DNA from 4 places in the Mesorhizobium sp. M8A.F.Ca.ET.165.01.1.1 genome. Region 4 is predicted to be linked to each of the others. Evidence: predicted binding sites of a transcription regulator. Region 4 holds the regulator's gene; each other region holds the start of a gene.

Region 1 (3,421 bases), on a different contig from region 4:
TGACGTCGAGGAACAGGCCGTCGATGCTGTCCAGCGCCACCAGCGGCGTGTAGCGGTCGCACCAGTCGGCAAGGCCCTCGAGCAGGCGCCGGTCGGCCTCCGGATCGGCTTCGACGATGTCGATCGACGGATGCATGGCGCGCGCATCGGCAATCCCCATGTCGCGCTTCAGGTGCAGCGCCTCAGCCCGCTCGTCGAGGGCTGAGATGCGCTGCGCGTTGCCCTGGCGGTGGCTGATCACGAGCGGTGGGTGAGATGGCGACGGATGATCCGAGGGTCGGGAACGCCAGGATTTCCCCAGACGCTGCCGCAGGATCCTTTCGGCCGCCAGATAGGGAAACCACAGGGACAGGATTCTCTGCCCGCTCTTCCTCGCCCCTTCTTTCGTCGAATACGCGTTCATCGGGGTTCCACTCCAGTATGAATTGTCCAGGCAAGGCCGTGCGGCTCTTGCCGATGCTGATGGTGAAGGCAGGGTGGCCGATCGAACCGGCGAGCGGCCCGGCGACCGTGGCGCGCGGCACGGCCGGCGCCGACGCGGCGATGAGGCGGATAGGCGCCGCCGTCGGTTCCGGCTCGGCCGCCTGCCGCAGCAGGAACACCGGCCGGCCGGCACCTTGCGCCCGCGCATGCAGGCGGCGTGTCGCGGTCAGGTCCAGCCGCTGCGGATTGCCGCGGATTTCCAGAATGACGGCGGCAAGCGCCGTCATGCGTGCCGCCTCCTCGGCGATCCACAGCGCATCGACAAGCCTGGGCGCCTCGGAAAACAGCAATTGCCCGGGCTCGATGCCGAAGGCGGCATGCAGCCCCCTGGCATAGGGAAAGCCGGCCTCGTGGAAAATTTCCGATGTCCCGATCCATAAGATGGGCAGCCCCTGCGCCTGGTTGAGGATCAGGCTGACGAGCGACAGGGCGAAGCCGGCCACGGCTCCCGCATCGCGGGTTTCCAGGCCATGGATTTCGGTCAGGGCGGCTTTCGGCAGGCCGCCGCCGAGCGCGGCATCGAGCCGCTCGACGCCGATGGGCAGGAAGGCATCCGGCAAGGCCGCGGCAAGCCCGCGCCGGACAATCGTCAGATCGTTGCCAGTGCCGGTGCCGGCATCAAGGGGCGCCGCCGCCGGCGCCTGCAGGCGCTCGGGCAGCGTTCCCTCGATCTTCGCGATCTGGCGGCGCAGGGCAAAAACAGTCTCCCGCGCCACGGCGGTCATCGCCATGACGGTCAGCTTCCACTCACAATTGTTCCTGTTATGTTCCTATTGATTCCAGAGGGCGCTGGAAGAGTCAAGCAGAGTCATAAGGAATTTATTCCTCTCCCGGCGCGACGCCGGCGTATAGGCGTCATTTGCCTCGACCGGTGCGAACACCTATATGCCGGGATTAAAGGACAAAGCATGGCCCGCATCTACAAGACCCGCACCTGGCATGGCGAACTTGCGCCCTCGATGGAAGAATTGGAGTTCCTGGCCCTGGAGGCCTACGCCCATCTGCCGGAGGATTTTCGCAAGCTGACCGGCGAGATCGTCATCCAGATCGCCGAATTCCCGACCGACGAGATCATGGACGATTTGTCGTTGGAGACGCCGTTCGACCTGCTCGGCCTGTTCGAGGGGCGCGGCATCGCCGAACGCTGGAACCCGCAAACCGGGGAAGGCCCCAACCGCATCACGCTCTATCGCCGCGCCATGCTCGACTACTGGGCCGAGAACGAGGAATCGCTGGGCGACATCGTCACCCACGTGCTGATCCACGAGATCGGCCACCATTTCGGCCTGTCGGACGATGATATGGAAAAGATCGAAGAGGCTGCTGAATAGGCTGTGCCTTCGTCATCCTAGGGTCTGCGCCGCGTCGCTTCGCTCCTTGCTTCGCCTAGGATGACGAAGAGAGAGGGCCGCGGCGCTTTCCCCTACCAGTCGCTGAGCTTGGTATCCGGCCCGTATTCCTGGCCGTCGACATCCTTCACCACGGCCTGGCCGCAGCGCATGGTCTTGGCTTTCTTGTCATAGGCATAGGTCGGCGAGCCGAACAGGTGCCAGCCCTTGTTCAGCGCCGCCGTCACCTTGTGGCAGAAGCTGGCGTCGTCCGGGGCGGTGAGAAAGCGGTAGAGTTTCATCGTCCAATTCCTGTCGTGTATCCCAAGTCGGCGAATATCATGCCCCGATGGCGGCCGCCTTCGCCAGCAGTTTTTCGGCCTGAGCCAGGTGCAGCCGCTCGACCATCCTGCCGTTCAGCGCGATGACGCCCTTGCCGCTGTTTTGCGCCAGCGCGAAGGCATCCTTCACCGCGCGCGCCTCGGCCAGTGCCTGCGCCGACGGGGCAAAGGCGCGGTTGGCGGTCTCGATCTGCGATGGATGGATCAGCGTCTTGCCGTCAAAGCCCATGGCGGCGGCCTGCGTGCATTCGCGGGCAAACGCGTCCGGGTCGCGAAAATCGTTGAACACCCCATCGAGCATGTCGAGGCCGCCGGCGCGCGCCGCCAGCAGCATCTGCATCAGCCATGGCAGGAGATAGGCGCGGTCGGGCGTCGCCAGGACACCGGTATCCTTGATCAGATCATTCGTTCCGGCAATGAAACAATCCATCCGCGAGGCGGGGTCGCGGCCGAGTTCGGCGATGGCGCCGATGTTGAGCATCGCCTTGGGCGTCTCGATCATCGCCCATAGTTTCACGCTGTCGGGGGCAAAATTGTCGTCCAGCACATCGCCGACCTCGAGCACGTCGCGCGGTGTGTCGACCTTGGGCAGCAGGATGCCGTCCGGTTCCGCCTTGGCCACGGCGGCAAGATCCTCAGTGCCCCATTCGCTGGACAGCGCATTGACGCGCACCACCATCTCGCAGCGCCGGCCATTGCGGTCGGCACCAGGGCGATTGGCGAAAATGCCGGCCAGTTTCTCGCGCGCGGCGATCTTGTCGGCGGGAGCGACGGCGTCCTCCAGATCGATGATGACGGCGTCGCAGGCAAGCTGCGCGATCTTGGCCAGCGCCTTGTCGTTGGAGGCCGGGACATAGAGCACGGAGCGGCGCGGACGGTAGGTTTCCATGCCCGATCTATGCCGGTTGCGGTCGGGCGAGGCAAGCGTCCGACCGATACCTGATACGAGCCAACCGCGAAAGCTTGCGCCGTCCCTTGCCTGTCCTCCGCAGCCGTTGCCGAAGGGCGCCCTTCCTCTCCCCCCTCCGGAGGGAGAGGAAAGGAGCCTCGCTGGGGTACGCCAACGCGTCCGCAAAGAATGGCGGGCAGTGCACCAGCCCTGCACGAAAACTGCACGCGCATGCCGAAAACCTCCTCGTATCTGCCCCGCCAACTTCATGCCGGCCCGCCACAAGGCGGCATGCAAAAGCGAGCAAAACCCCGTTGGTCCCTGCCCCACAGGCTGCGCAGCGAAGGCTGGTGGCTGGCCGATCCACCACGTGCGACGGC
Region 2 (3,421 bases), 110 kb from region 4:
CGGAGTGCGGGCTCGGCCCGGCGGGAGGGGTCAGCGATGCCGAGTTTCGACAGCCTGTTCAATGCCTTCGTCACCATTCTCGTGACCATCGATCCGCCCGGGCTGGCACCGCTGTTCCTCGCCGTGACACGCGGCATGAATCGCGACGAGCGCCAGCAGGTCTCCGTACGCGCCTCGATCATCGGCTTCCTGGTGATGGCGCTGTTCGCGATCGCAGGTGCCTCGATCCTGTCGGTGTTCGGCATCACGCTGCCGGCCTTCCGCGTAGCAGGTGGTTTTCTGCTGTTCTTCATCGCCTTCGAAATGGTGTTCGAGCGCCGCCAGGACCGCAAGGAGAAGATCGGCGACGTCGCCATCACTAAGGACATGATCCACAACATCGCCGCCTTCCCGCTGGCAATCCCGCTGATCGCCGGTCCCGGTGCGATTTCGGCGACTGTGCTGCTCTCCGGCTCGTTTCAGGGCTTTGCCGCACAGGCGGCGCTGGTCGGCATCATCTTCGTCTGCCTCGCCATCACCTATCTGGTGTTCGTGCTGTCGGAGCGCATCGACCGCATCCTCGGCCAGACCGGCCGCTCGATCCTGACCCGCCTGCTCGGCGTTATTCTGGCGGCGCTGGCGGTGCAGTTCGTCGCCGACGGCATCAAGGCGCTGATGGCTAGTTGAACGGTATCCCTGCGGCCCTACTGCGCTGTCGTATCGACGATCTCGAAGTCATGCGTAAGCGTGGCCGTCTTGGCCATCATGGCGGAAGCCGAGCAATATTTGTCGATCGACAGATCGATCGCCCGCTTGACCTTGTCGCGCGACAGCGCGCGGCCCTTGACGATGAAATGCATGTGGATGCGGGTGAACACCTTCGGGTCGGTCTCGGCCCGGTCGGCGTCGAGTTCTACGACACAGTCCTCGATCGCCTCGCGTCCCTTTTCAAGGATGTGGACGACATCATAGGCCGAACAGCCGCCGGTGCCGATCAGCACCAGTTCCATCGGGCTCGGCCCCGGGGTCTTGCCGTCCGGGCTGGACGCGGTTCCCAATACGACCTTGTGGCCGCTGCCGGATTCGCCGACGAAGGTGCGCTCCTCGACCCATTTTACCCGTGCCTTCATCGCCCTGTCCTTTCAGTCCTTTGTTCCCAAATCAACAATGCAAAACCCCGAAAGTCCATGCAGGACCCTCGGGGCATATCAAGCACAAGCATTCGCCGTTTGGTGCGGCTCCCGATCAGAACGGAATTTCGTCGTCCAGTTCGCGCGACGAACCGCCGCCACCGCCGCCCCTGGGAGCATTGCCGCCACCGCGGTTGAACCCTTCATTCGGGCTCGACTGGCCAAAATCCGACCCGCGGCTGCTGCCGCCACCGCTGTAGCCGCCGACCTGGCCGCCCTCACCCTGGCCGCGCGCGTCAAGCATCTGCAGCTCGCCACGGAATTTCTGCAGCACGACTTCGGTCGTGTATTTGTCGGCGCCGGTCTGGTCCTGCCATTTGCGGGTCTGCAACTGGCCCTCGACATAGACCTTCATGCCCTTCTTCAGATATTGCTCCGCCACCTTGGCGATGCCCTCATTGAAGATGACGACGTTATGCCACTCGGTCTTTTCCTTGCGCTCGCCGGAATTCTTGTCGCGCCAGCTTTCCGAGGTGGCGATGCGGATGTTGACGACCGGCTCGCCCGAATTCAGGCGGCGGATTTCAGGGTCCGCGCCGAGATTGCCGACCAGAATGACCTTATTGACGCTACCCGCCATGATATTTCTCCGCGCTCATCCGAAACAAATTTTTGTCGCAGCACCTTACAGGCTACGGACGTCAGCCGCCTGCCAAGGCTGGCTTTTCCCACAAGGTTTTTGTTCCCTTTTCGTTCCTATATGCACCGCCGCTGATTGTCAAGGAATGGCAGCAATGGCCAAGGCCTTCATATGGGTTGCAAAACAGCGCTTGCCAAATCAATAAGTATCGACTTATGCTTTTGCCATGATCGAAGCAGAGATTTTCCGCGCCCTGGCCGACCCGACACGCCGTGCCGTCTTCGAGCGGCTCGCGACAAGCGAGATGAGCGTGTCGGAACTGCGCTGCGGCCTGACTGTGTCGCAGCCGGCCGTGTCCCAGCACTTGGCGGTGCTGCGCGGTGCCGGTCTCGTGGTCGAGCGGCGGGCCGGCCGCAACGCCTATTACCGCGCCGATCCGCAGGGGCTTGCCCCGCTGCTCTCCTGGATTGAACGCTACCGGACGTTCTGGCCGGAGCGCATCGAAAGGCTGAAGACGGTTTTGAAGGACATGGATCAATGAAGAGCCAACGCGAAGTCGCACCGGATGCGATCGAATTCGAATATGACCTAGCCGAGCCGCCGGAAAAGGTGTGGCGGGCGCTGACCGTGCCGGAACTGCTCGCCGCCTGGATGATGCCGAATGATATCAGGCCACAGACCGGCAGCCGCTTTGCCTTCGCCGGGCCCGACGCGGCGATCGAGTGCGAGATCCTCGACGCCGAGCCTGAGCGTCTGCTGCGCTATTCCTGGCGGGAACAGTCGGACGATGCGGCGCGACAGCACCCGCTCGACAGCACCGTCACCTTCACACTCGCCCGCACCGTTTCGGGCGGCACGCATCTGCGCATCGTCCATGACGGCTTTGCTCGCAAGGCGGCCGTTACCATGACGAGCGCCGGCTGCCGGCTTTCGCTGCGCGGAGCCGGAAAGCTCATCGCCGCGAGCAACACGCCGCATCTTCTGCTGCGCGCGGCCTGAACACGGAAATTGGAGAAGAAAAATGAGCGGTGTTGCCAGTCTTGTGCCGATGGTGATCGAGCAATCGAGCCGCGGCGAACGTGCATTTGACATTTTTTCGCGGCTGCTGCGCGAGCGCATCGTCTTCATCAACGGCGAGATCAACGACGGCGTCTCAGCGCTAGTCTGCGCGCAGCTTTTGTCGCTGGAGTCGGACAATCCCGAGAAGGAGATTTCGCTCTACATCAACTCGCCGGGTGGCATGGTGACCAGCGGCTTCGCCATTTACGACACGATGCAATATATCAGTTGCCCGGTGTCGACCGTGTGCATGGGCTTTGCCGCGTCGATGGGATCGTTCCTGCTGATGGCGGGCACGGCCGGGCGCCGGATCGCGCTGCCCAATGCCACCATCCTGCTGCATCAGCCGCTCGGCGGCTTCCAGGGCCAAGCTTCCGACATCCAGCGGCATGCCGAACGCATCGGCCAGACCAAGCGCCACATGACCGAACTCTACGCCCAGCATTGCGGCCGCAGCTATGAAGAGGTCGAACGCACGCTCGACCGCGACCATTTCATGACGGCCCGCGAGGCCCAGGCATGGGGCCTTGTCGACCATGTTTTCGACACCCGCAAAAAGGCGGCGTGACCCGAGAACGAAGATTTGACGATACCGGTCTGGTTCAAGTGGCGG
Region 3 (3,421 bases), on a different contig from region 4:
GAGAACGCCAATTTCGGCGTGACGTCGATATTCTGGGATCGGATTTTCGGCACCGCGCGGCTTTGATGTGGGCTGCCGGGGCAATGAGAAACGCCAGGCCTGAAATCTAGGCCGAGCGATCTGGCCAGAACAACCAGATGAGCGCGGCGGCCATCAGAACCCAAATTCCAACGATGAATGCGAGACCGCCGCGGCTGGCCGGCCTGGATCGGCGAATGGCTTCCGCGCGAAACTCAGCCATCAAAGCGGCGGGGATCAACTTCACCGCAAGCAGGATGCCGAGCGGTACGATGATCAGATCGTCCAAATATCCGAGGACGGGAATGAAATCGGGTATCAGATCGATAGGACTGAGCGCGTAGGCGGCGACCACGCCGGCGGCAACCTTGGCGTACCAGGGAACGCGGGGATCGCGGGCGGCCAGCCACAAGGCGACCACATCGCGCTTGATGGCCCTTGCCCATTGCTTTGCCTTGTCAAGGATAGTCACACGGCAACCCTCTTTTATAGGATCTCGAACCGTCGGCGCCGCCGCTCCCTTCGCTACGATCATTGCAACCATTTTCGCGATCTGCAAACTGCCCCGCTAGCCAATTTCGCCTCTTCTTGACAAGCGGTGCCTGCCGGATGCTAGTTGCCGCCAGATGCCTGGGCGTGGGGGAATTGCCGTGAGGAAGACCTATCAAAAGCCGGTGCTGGTGAAGCGCGAGCTGCTGTCGGCCGTGACCGCGGCGCCGCCTGGTTCGGCACGTTGATCCGCAAGGCGTGAGCGACGGGAGGGCTTCTCCGCTCACAGTTCCTTTTCCGCCAACTCCCTGAATTCGTCCGGCACCGAACGGGCCGCCTCCAACGCCACCGTGCCGTAGCCGACAGCCTGTTTGCCGAAGCGCTCGCGGATCTTGTCGACGGCGCGGTCGGCGCCGAAACGGGCGAGGCCCTTTCGGCTGCCGGGGCGGCGCTTTTCGTCGGCAAGGCCGAGCGGCAGGTCGAGCTGCAACTCGGCGCTCTCTTCCAGATGCGAGACCGAGATCGCCAGCAGCGAGATGGTTTTCTCCAGTGGATGCTCGGCGAGCACGCCGCGCACCAGGTCGCCGGCGATCTCGGCCAGCATCACGGTCGCCGAAATCGGCTGGTCCAGCGTGATCGAGCGGGTGACGGCGCTGAGATCGGCGAAGCGCACGCGCACCGTCACCGTGCGGCCGGGACGGTTCTTGGCGCGCAGCCGGCTGGCGACGCGGTCGGCCAGATGCAGCAGTGTCGGCACGATCACCCGCGCCACGGCCGGCTTTTGCCCAAGCGCCGATTGCGCGCCGGCCGAATGCGCCCGGCGCTTCGTCTCCAGCTTGCGCGGGTCGCGGTTCCACGCCAGGGCCGCGAGCTTGTCGCCGGCGGCGGGGCCGAGCAGCCGCGTCAGCGCGCCGCTGTGGGTGCGGGCCAGTTCGCCGATGGTCTCGACGCCGATCTCGGCCAGCCGCGCCCTGGTTGCCGGCCCGACGCCCCACATCAGCGAGACCGGCAAATCGTGCAGGAAGGCAAGCTCGGTACCGGGGTCGACCACCACCAGCCCGTCGGGCTTGGCGACCTGCGAGGCGATCTTGGCCAAGTGCTTGGTGCGCGCCACACCGATCGAGATCGGCAGGCCGAGTTCTGCCCGCACACGGCGGCGGATCGCCATGGCGATCTCTCGCGGCGAGCCGAACAGATGCGTGCAGCCGGCGACATCGGCAAAGGCCTCGTCGATGGAGATGCGCTCGACCACCGGCGTGAAATCGTCGAGCACCTTGATCGCCGCGTCGCCCAGCCGTTGGTAGTGGCTGAAATTGCCGCCGACGAAGATCAATTGCGGGCAAAGCTCGCGCGCCTTGCGCCCCGGCATGCCGCCGCGCACGCCGAAGGCGCGCGCCTCATAGGAGGCGGCGAGCACCACGCCGCCGCCGACCGCGATCGGCTTGCCGCGCAGCGTGGGGTCGAGCAACTGCTCGACCGAGGCATAGAAGGCGTCGAGATCGGCATGCAGGATGGTGGCCGTCGTTTCCATCCTGTTCCGCTCATCCGCGATTGCTGATAGACTGGAACATATAGAGAACAAAAGCGGACCATTGTCAATCGGGAGGCAGGTTGTGGAGGCATCTCGTTGGGGAGTGTGACCTAGTTCAAATGCTTCGACTGGCTACCCAGGCGGCAGTGCTGCCCTCATTGCCCTGCCGGGCATTTCTCCCCGTATAGTGACGGGGAGAAAGGGCGGCGGCTCCGCCGGCGACCCGCGGCGCCGACTTTCAAGGAAGCTGCTTCGCCCTTAGAACAGCGCTCCCGCCTACACCATATGCTCTGCCCGCAGTGCCACCTTCATCCGTTCCAGCGCCGGCTCGCCGCCGGCAGCCAGTTCCTCGGCGATACGGGCCAGCTTGTCATCGGCGTTGCGGTGCTTGCTGCCCCAGGCGCCGAGCGTGGCAAGCACCGGCAAGAGGTCGATACCGGCCTCGGTCAGCCGGTAGATTGCCTTCAATCCGTGGCTCGGGTCGTCGCTGCGGGTAAGGATGCCTTCGTCCTGCAGTGTCTGCAGCCGCTCCGCCAGGGTGCGCGAGGAGATGCCTTCATCGGATTGAAGGAACTCGCGGAAATGCCTTTTGCCGGCGAAGATCAGGTCGCGGATGATGAGCAGCGTCCAGCGGTCGCCGAGCAGTTCCAGCGACAGGTTGATCGGGCAAGCGGATCGTTCGCGCGTCGACATCCCTATGGTTCCAATTTTAAATCACTTTACTATTGACATCATTTTGCCCGGCAGGTCAAATGGTTCCGAAAGTAAACCATACCTAGGCAAATCTGACGAGGACACCCGATGAAAAAACTCATCTTGCAGATGCAGATGTCGGTCGACGGTTTCGTCGGCGCCGATGCCGATCACCCGTGGCAGCTCTGGGAGTGGGGCGACGACAATGGTTGGGACGCCGAGCTGAAACAGGATTTCAACGCCGTGTTTGCCGGCATCGACACCATCCTGCTCAGCCGCAAGATGGCCGAGGAGGGCTACCTCACCCATTGGGGCAATGCGGCGAGGAAATATCCGGCCGATCCCTTCTATGCCTTCGCCCGGCGGATCGTCGAGGCGCGCAAGGTGGTGGCGAGCGACAGGCTCGGGGCCTTGCGGTGGGAGCGCACGGCGGTGGTGAGCGGCGACCTGCCGCGTGAGGTCAACGCGCTGAAGGCGGGCGAGGGCGGCGACATGGCCGTCTTCGGTGGCGCCGGCTTTGCGTCGGCGCTGATCGCGGCCGGGCTGGTCGACGAGTTCCAGCTGTTCGTCAATCCTGCCGTGCTGGGCGCCGGCCGCCGTATCTTCGACGAGGGCGGGTTCCGAAACCTGCGGCTGCTCGGCTCGAAGGCCTATGCCTGCGGCATGGTGGTCAGCCGCTACGCGCCGGCG
Region 4 (3,421 bases):
AATGTCGTTCGCGGCAACCGCGGCCCTTGTTGGCGCCTATGCCGGCTGGGCGGACCACCGCGCTGGTAAGACGAGGCCACCGTCGCCAAAGCGGTCACTACCCGGGTTCCTGACGCGAAAATTCCTGCTGGCGACAGGTGGATTGGCCATGACCTCCATCATTGCCGGCAGCGCGACGGCGCTGTTTGCCATCTGGCATTTCCAGCGCGTATCGCCGCTCAGCCTGTTCGCCAATCTGGCCGTCATGCCGATCGTGTCGGTGGTCGTCATGCCTTTTGCGGTCCTCAGTTCGCTGGCGATGCCCTTCGGCGCCGACGGCCCGTTTCTCTACGTGATGGGCAAAGGCCTGACAGCGATGATCGCCGTATCGTCATGGATATCGGAGCGCTCGCCAATCGATGGGGTAGGTCTGATCTCGCAGCAATCCGTGCTGCTGGTGGCCGTCGCGCTGGTCATCGCGACGATGGCGACGACCTGGCTGCGGCTCGCGGCACTGCCATTCGCACTTGCCGGTCTGTTGACTGTGTCGGACATACGCACGCCCGATGTGCTGATCTCGGAAGACGCACGGCTGGTCGCACTGCCGATAGGCAATGGCGAACTGGCCGTCAACCGGGAACGTCCGAACGAATTCGCGGCCGACAACTGGAAACGCGCTCTGGTCTCCGAAACAATCGTCAAACCGGAAATGTTCGACAAGGCGGACGGGCAATTCGATATTGCCGCTCCCACCGACCTGCCGCAGGGATCGCCGTTCTATTGCCGCGAAGGCCTTTGCCTTGCCAGGCACCCTTCCGGCGCGATCGTCGCCTATGTCGAGGATCGCAAGAACACCTGGAAAGCCTGCGCCTTCGCCGACCTGATCGTCGTCAATGACGCGACCGCCTATGACGCCTGCCACAATCCGCTGGTTGTCGTCGTCACGAAACGGCAGCTCGCCCGCAAGGGAAGTGCTGCCGTCTTCTTCGATCCCCAGTCGGCCACAACCCCGGCTGTGATCGAATTCGCTGTCGACGGACCATACCGGCCCTGGCACGAGCAGCGAAAATTCTCACGCGAGGCGAGGGGGCTGCCGCCCTATAAGAGGGGGCTGCCGCCCTATAAAAAGCCAGACAAGTCCGATGGCAAACCGGCTCAGTAGCGCCTGATCAGCCCGACCAGCTTGCCTTGTACCTTGACTCTGTCCGGCCCGAAAATGCGCGTTTCGTAGGCTGGATTGGCGGCTTCGAGCGCGATCGAGGCGCCTTTACGGCGGAACCGCTTCAGCGTCGCTTCCTCCTCGTCGACCAGCGCCACGATGATTTCGCCCGGACTTGCCGTGTTGGCATTGCGGATGATGACCGTGTCGCCGTCGAAGATACCAGCCTCGATCATCGAGTCACCCTTGACCTCCAGCGCATAGTGCTCGCCGCCCATGATCATATCCGGCGGCACCGAGATCGAATGCGTCTGATGCTGGATGGCATCGATCGGCACACCGGCGGCGATACGGCCCATGACCGGGATGGACACGGCTGAAACCACATCGTCGTCATTGCCGGCCGCGGGCAGACGCGAAGGCGCCGTTGCCGGCTTGAGCTGGCGGCCAAGATTGTTTTGACCAAGGCTGCCCTGGATGACGCTGGGCGAAAATTTCTTTGCCGCGTTCAGGCCGGGCGCGATCGAATCCGGCAGCCGCAGCACCTCCAGCGCGCGCGCCCGATTGGGTAGCCGGCGAATGAAGCCGCGTTCCTCCAGCGCCGTGATCAGGCGATGAATCCCGGATTTGGAGGCAAGATCGAGCGCTTCCTTCATCTCGTCGAAGGAGGGCGGTATCCCGCTTTCCTTGAGCCGTTCGTGGATGAACATCAGCAGTTCATGTTGCTTGCGTGTCAGCATGGCGGCCCCCAAGGCATTGAACGAAGGTCTGAACCAGAATCGAAAAAACAAACCCAGAACAAACACTATCTGTTCCAGTTGTGTTCCGCAACCGTTTAAAGTTTAATGAATTTGTTAAGGCTGCGGATGTTTTTTGTCCGCTACGGCGGGCAGAAGCCGACCTTTTCCGCCATCGGCAGGCCCATTGAAATCGTTATGGTTAATGGCCTGTGGCCCATCCGCTCCCGAGTTTGGCGTCAGCCGTTCGGAAGGCTTTCCCCGGGCGGATTGTATAATTTATCGGTCCATTATTCGCGGAACGAAACGAAACCAAAACGCCAACGACTGGCAGCTTCGGGGCAGCGATGGACCCAGGCGTCCGGCCCCACTCCGACCAACGCGTGCGAATAGGTGTCGCGGAAGCGCCGGAGTCATCCCGAACCAGCTTTCAAGCTGCCGGCGCGGGCGGCGTATTTGGTCGCGCCGCTGTCTTCGCTGTGGACATAGACGTGCAGGGTGTAGCCGATATGGGCCACCATCAGCGCCTTGGCCCGCTCGACGTCACGATCGAGTGCCGCTTCCATGATCGCGGTATGGTGTTCGATCGCAATCGCTTCGCGCAGCGCCTCCATCGCCTCTTCGTAGCCATCCTTGAGGCCGGCCGCGGCCCGCAATGTCGGCGCCAGACCAAGAAAGCGATGATGCCGGCGCAATTGATCCGAGATCGTCGAGCGGAAACGCAACAGCCAATCGCATGTGGCGGCACTCAGCAGCGCCGCATGGAAAGCCTCGTGATTCTCGTCCCATTTGTCGACCGCCGCATCCGACGGATCGTCGACGGCGGTCTTGCAACGGGAGAGCCGGTAGTGGGCGGTGACCACGGCATCTTCCCATTCCTTGCCGCCTTTCTCCATCGATTCGAGGAACAGGGGGATCTCGACCACCATCCTGGCGCGCGCCAGGTCCTCCAGTTCGGCCCGCGACACCCGAGCCACGGTAAAACCGCGATTGCTGATGGCGGTGACCAGGCGTTCGGCCTCAAGCCGCGACAAGGCTTCGCGCAATGGCGTCCAGCCGACTCCATAGGTGCCGCGCAGTGCACTCAGTTTGAGCGGGGCGCCGGGCATGAGGCGCGTGGTCAGGATATCGCGCCGCAACAGCTGATAGGCTGCCTCCGTCTTTGTGGAGCTCGTTTGATCCTGCATCGCGGTCCATCCGTCGTCTGGCAGGGAAAATTATATATGATGTAGGGGCATGGCAAGAATTATATATAATGTTTGACACAAGCCGGCGGACTGACCATGATCGTTTGCAGTAGCCGCGCTGCAAGCGGCGCTGATCAAATCTGGGAGGAAATGATGTTGAAGTCGAAATCCGCTTGGTTGTCGGGTTTGTTCATGGCTAGCGCGTTGATGGTGAGCGCCGGCAGTGCCGCCGCCGACCAGATACGCATCGGCATTGCCAATTTCGGCGAGCACCCCCAGCTCAATGCCGCCATAGCCGGCTTCAAGAAGGCGCTGACGGACAATGGCTTCGTCGAGGGCAAGGACGTCGTCTATACGGA

Evidence for each region. The regulator LexA, encoded in region 4, represses DNA repair genes until DNA is damaged. The targets are predictions, from matches to a motif close to TGTTCNNNNTGTGTTCNG.
Region 1: a site for LexA is predicted at 1,238-1,255, ahead of EN808_RS33050 (metallopeptidase family protein). Genes of this name have one in related genera too.
Region 2: a site for LexA is predicted at 1,850-1,867, ahead of EN808_RS11835 (single-stranded DNA-binding protein). Genes of this name have one in related genera too.
Region 3: a site for LexA is predicted at 2,071-2,088, ahead of dinB (DNA polymerase IV). Genes of this name have one in related genera too.

What each region holds. Positions count from the first base shown of each region.
Region 1 covers NZ_SRTH01000025.1:5,279-8,699, reverse strand. The annotation lists gene EN808_RS33060 (DUF6504 family protein) at 1-241, opposite strand, end outside; gene EN808_RS37395 (hypothetical protein) at 183-1,214, opposite strand; gene EN808_RS33050 (metallopeptidase family protein) at 1,392-1,814, shown strand; gene EN808_RS33045 (DUF1737 domain-containing protein) at 1,907-2,113, opposite strand; gene EN808_RS33040 (CoA ester lyase) at 2,151-3,041, opposite strand.
Region 2 covers NZ_SRTH01000003.1:529,158-532,578, reverse strand. The annotation lists gene EN808_RS11845 (MarC family protein) at 37-666, shown strand; gene EN808_RS11840 (OsmC family protein) at 684-1,109, opposite strand; gene EN808_RS11835 (single-stranded DNA-binding protein) at 1,225-1,749, opposite strand; gene EN808_RS11830 (metalloregulator ArsR/SmtB family transcription factor) at 1,976-2,290, shown strand; gene EN808_RS11825 (SRPBCC domain-containing protein) at 2,287-2,748, shown strand; gene EN808_RS11820 (ATP-dependent Clp protease proteolytic subunit) at 2,771-3,376, shown strand.
Region 3 covers NZ_SRTH01000007.1:219,796-223,216, reverse strand. The annotation lists gene EN808_RS20680 (sterol desaturase family protein) at 1-66, shown strand, start outside; gene EN808_RS20675 (YkvA family protein) at 107-490, opposite strand; gene dinB (DNA polymerase IV) at 791-2,038, opposite strand; gene EN808_RS20665 (helix-turn-helix domain-containing protein) at 2,315-2,731, opposite strand; gene EN808_RS20660 (dihydrofolate reductase family protein) at 2,840-3,421, shown strand, end outside.
Region 4 covers NZ_SRTH01000003.1:636,333-639,753, forward strand. The annotation lists gene EN808_RS12390 (ComEC/Rec2 family competence protein) at 1-1,141, shown strand, start outside; gene lexA (transcriptional repressor LexA) at 1,135-1,878, opposite strand; gene EN808_RS12400 (GntR family transcriptional regulator) at 2,289-3,062, opposite strand; gene EN808_RS12405 (ABC transporter substrate-binding protein) at 3,216-3,421, shown strand, end outside.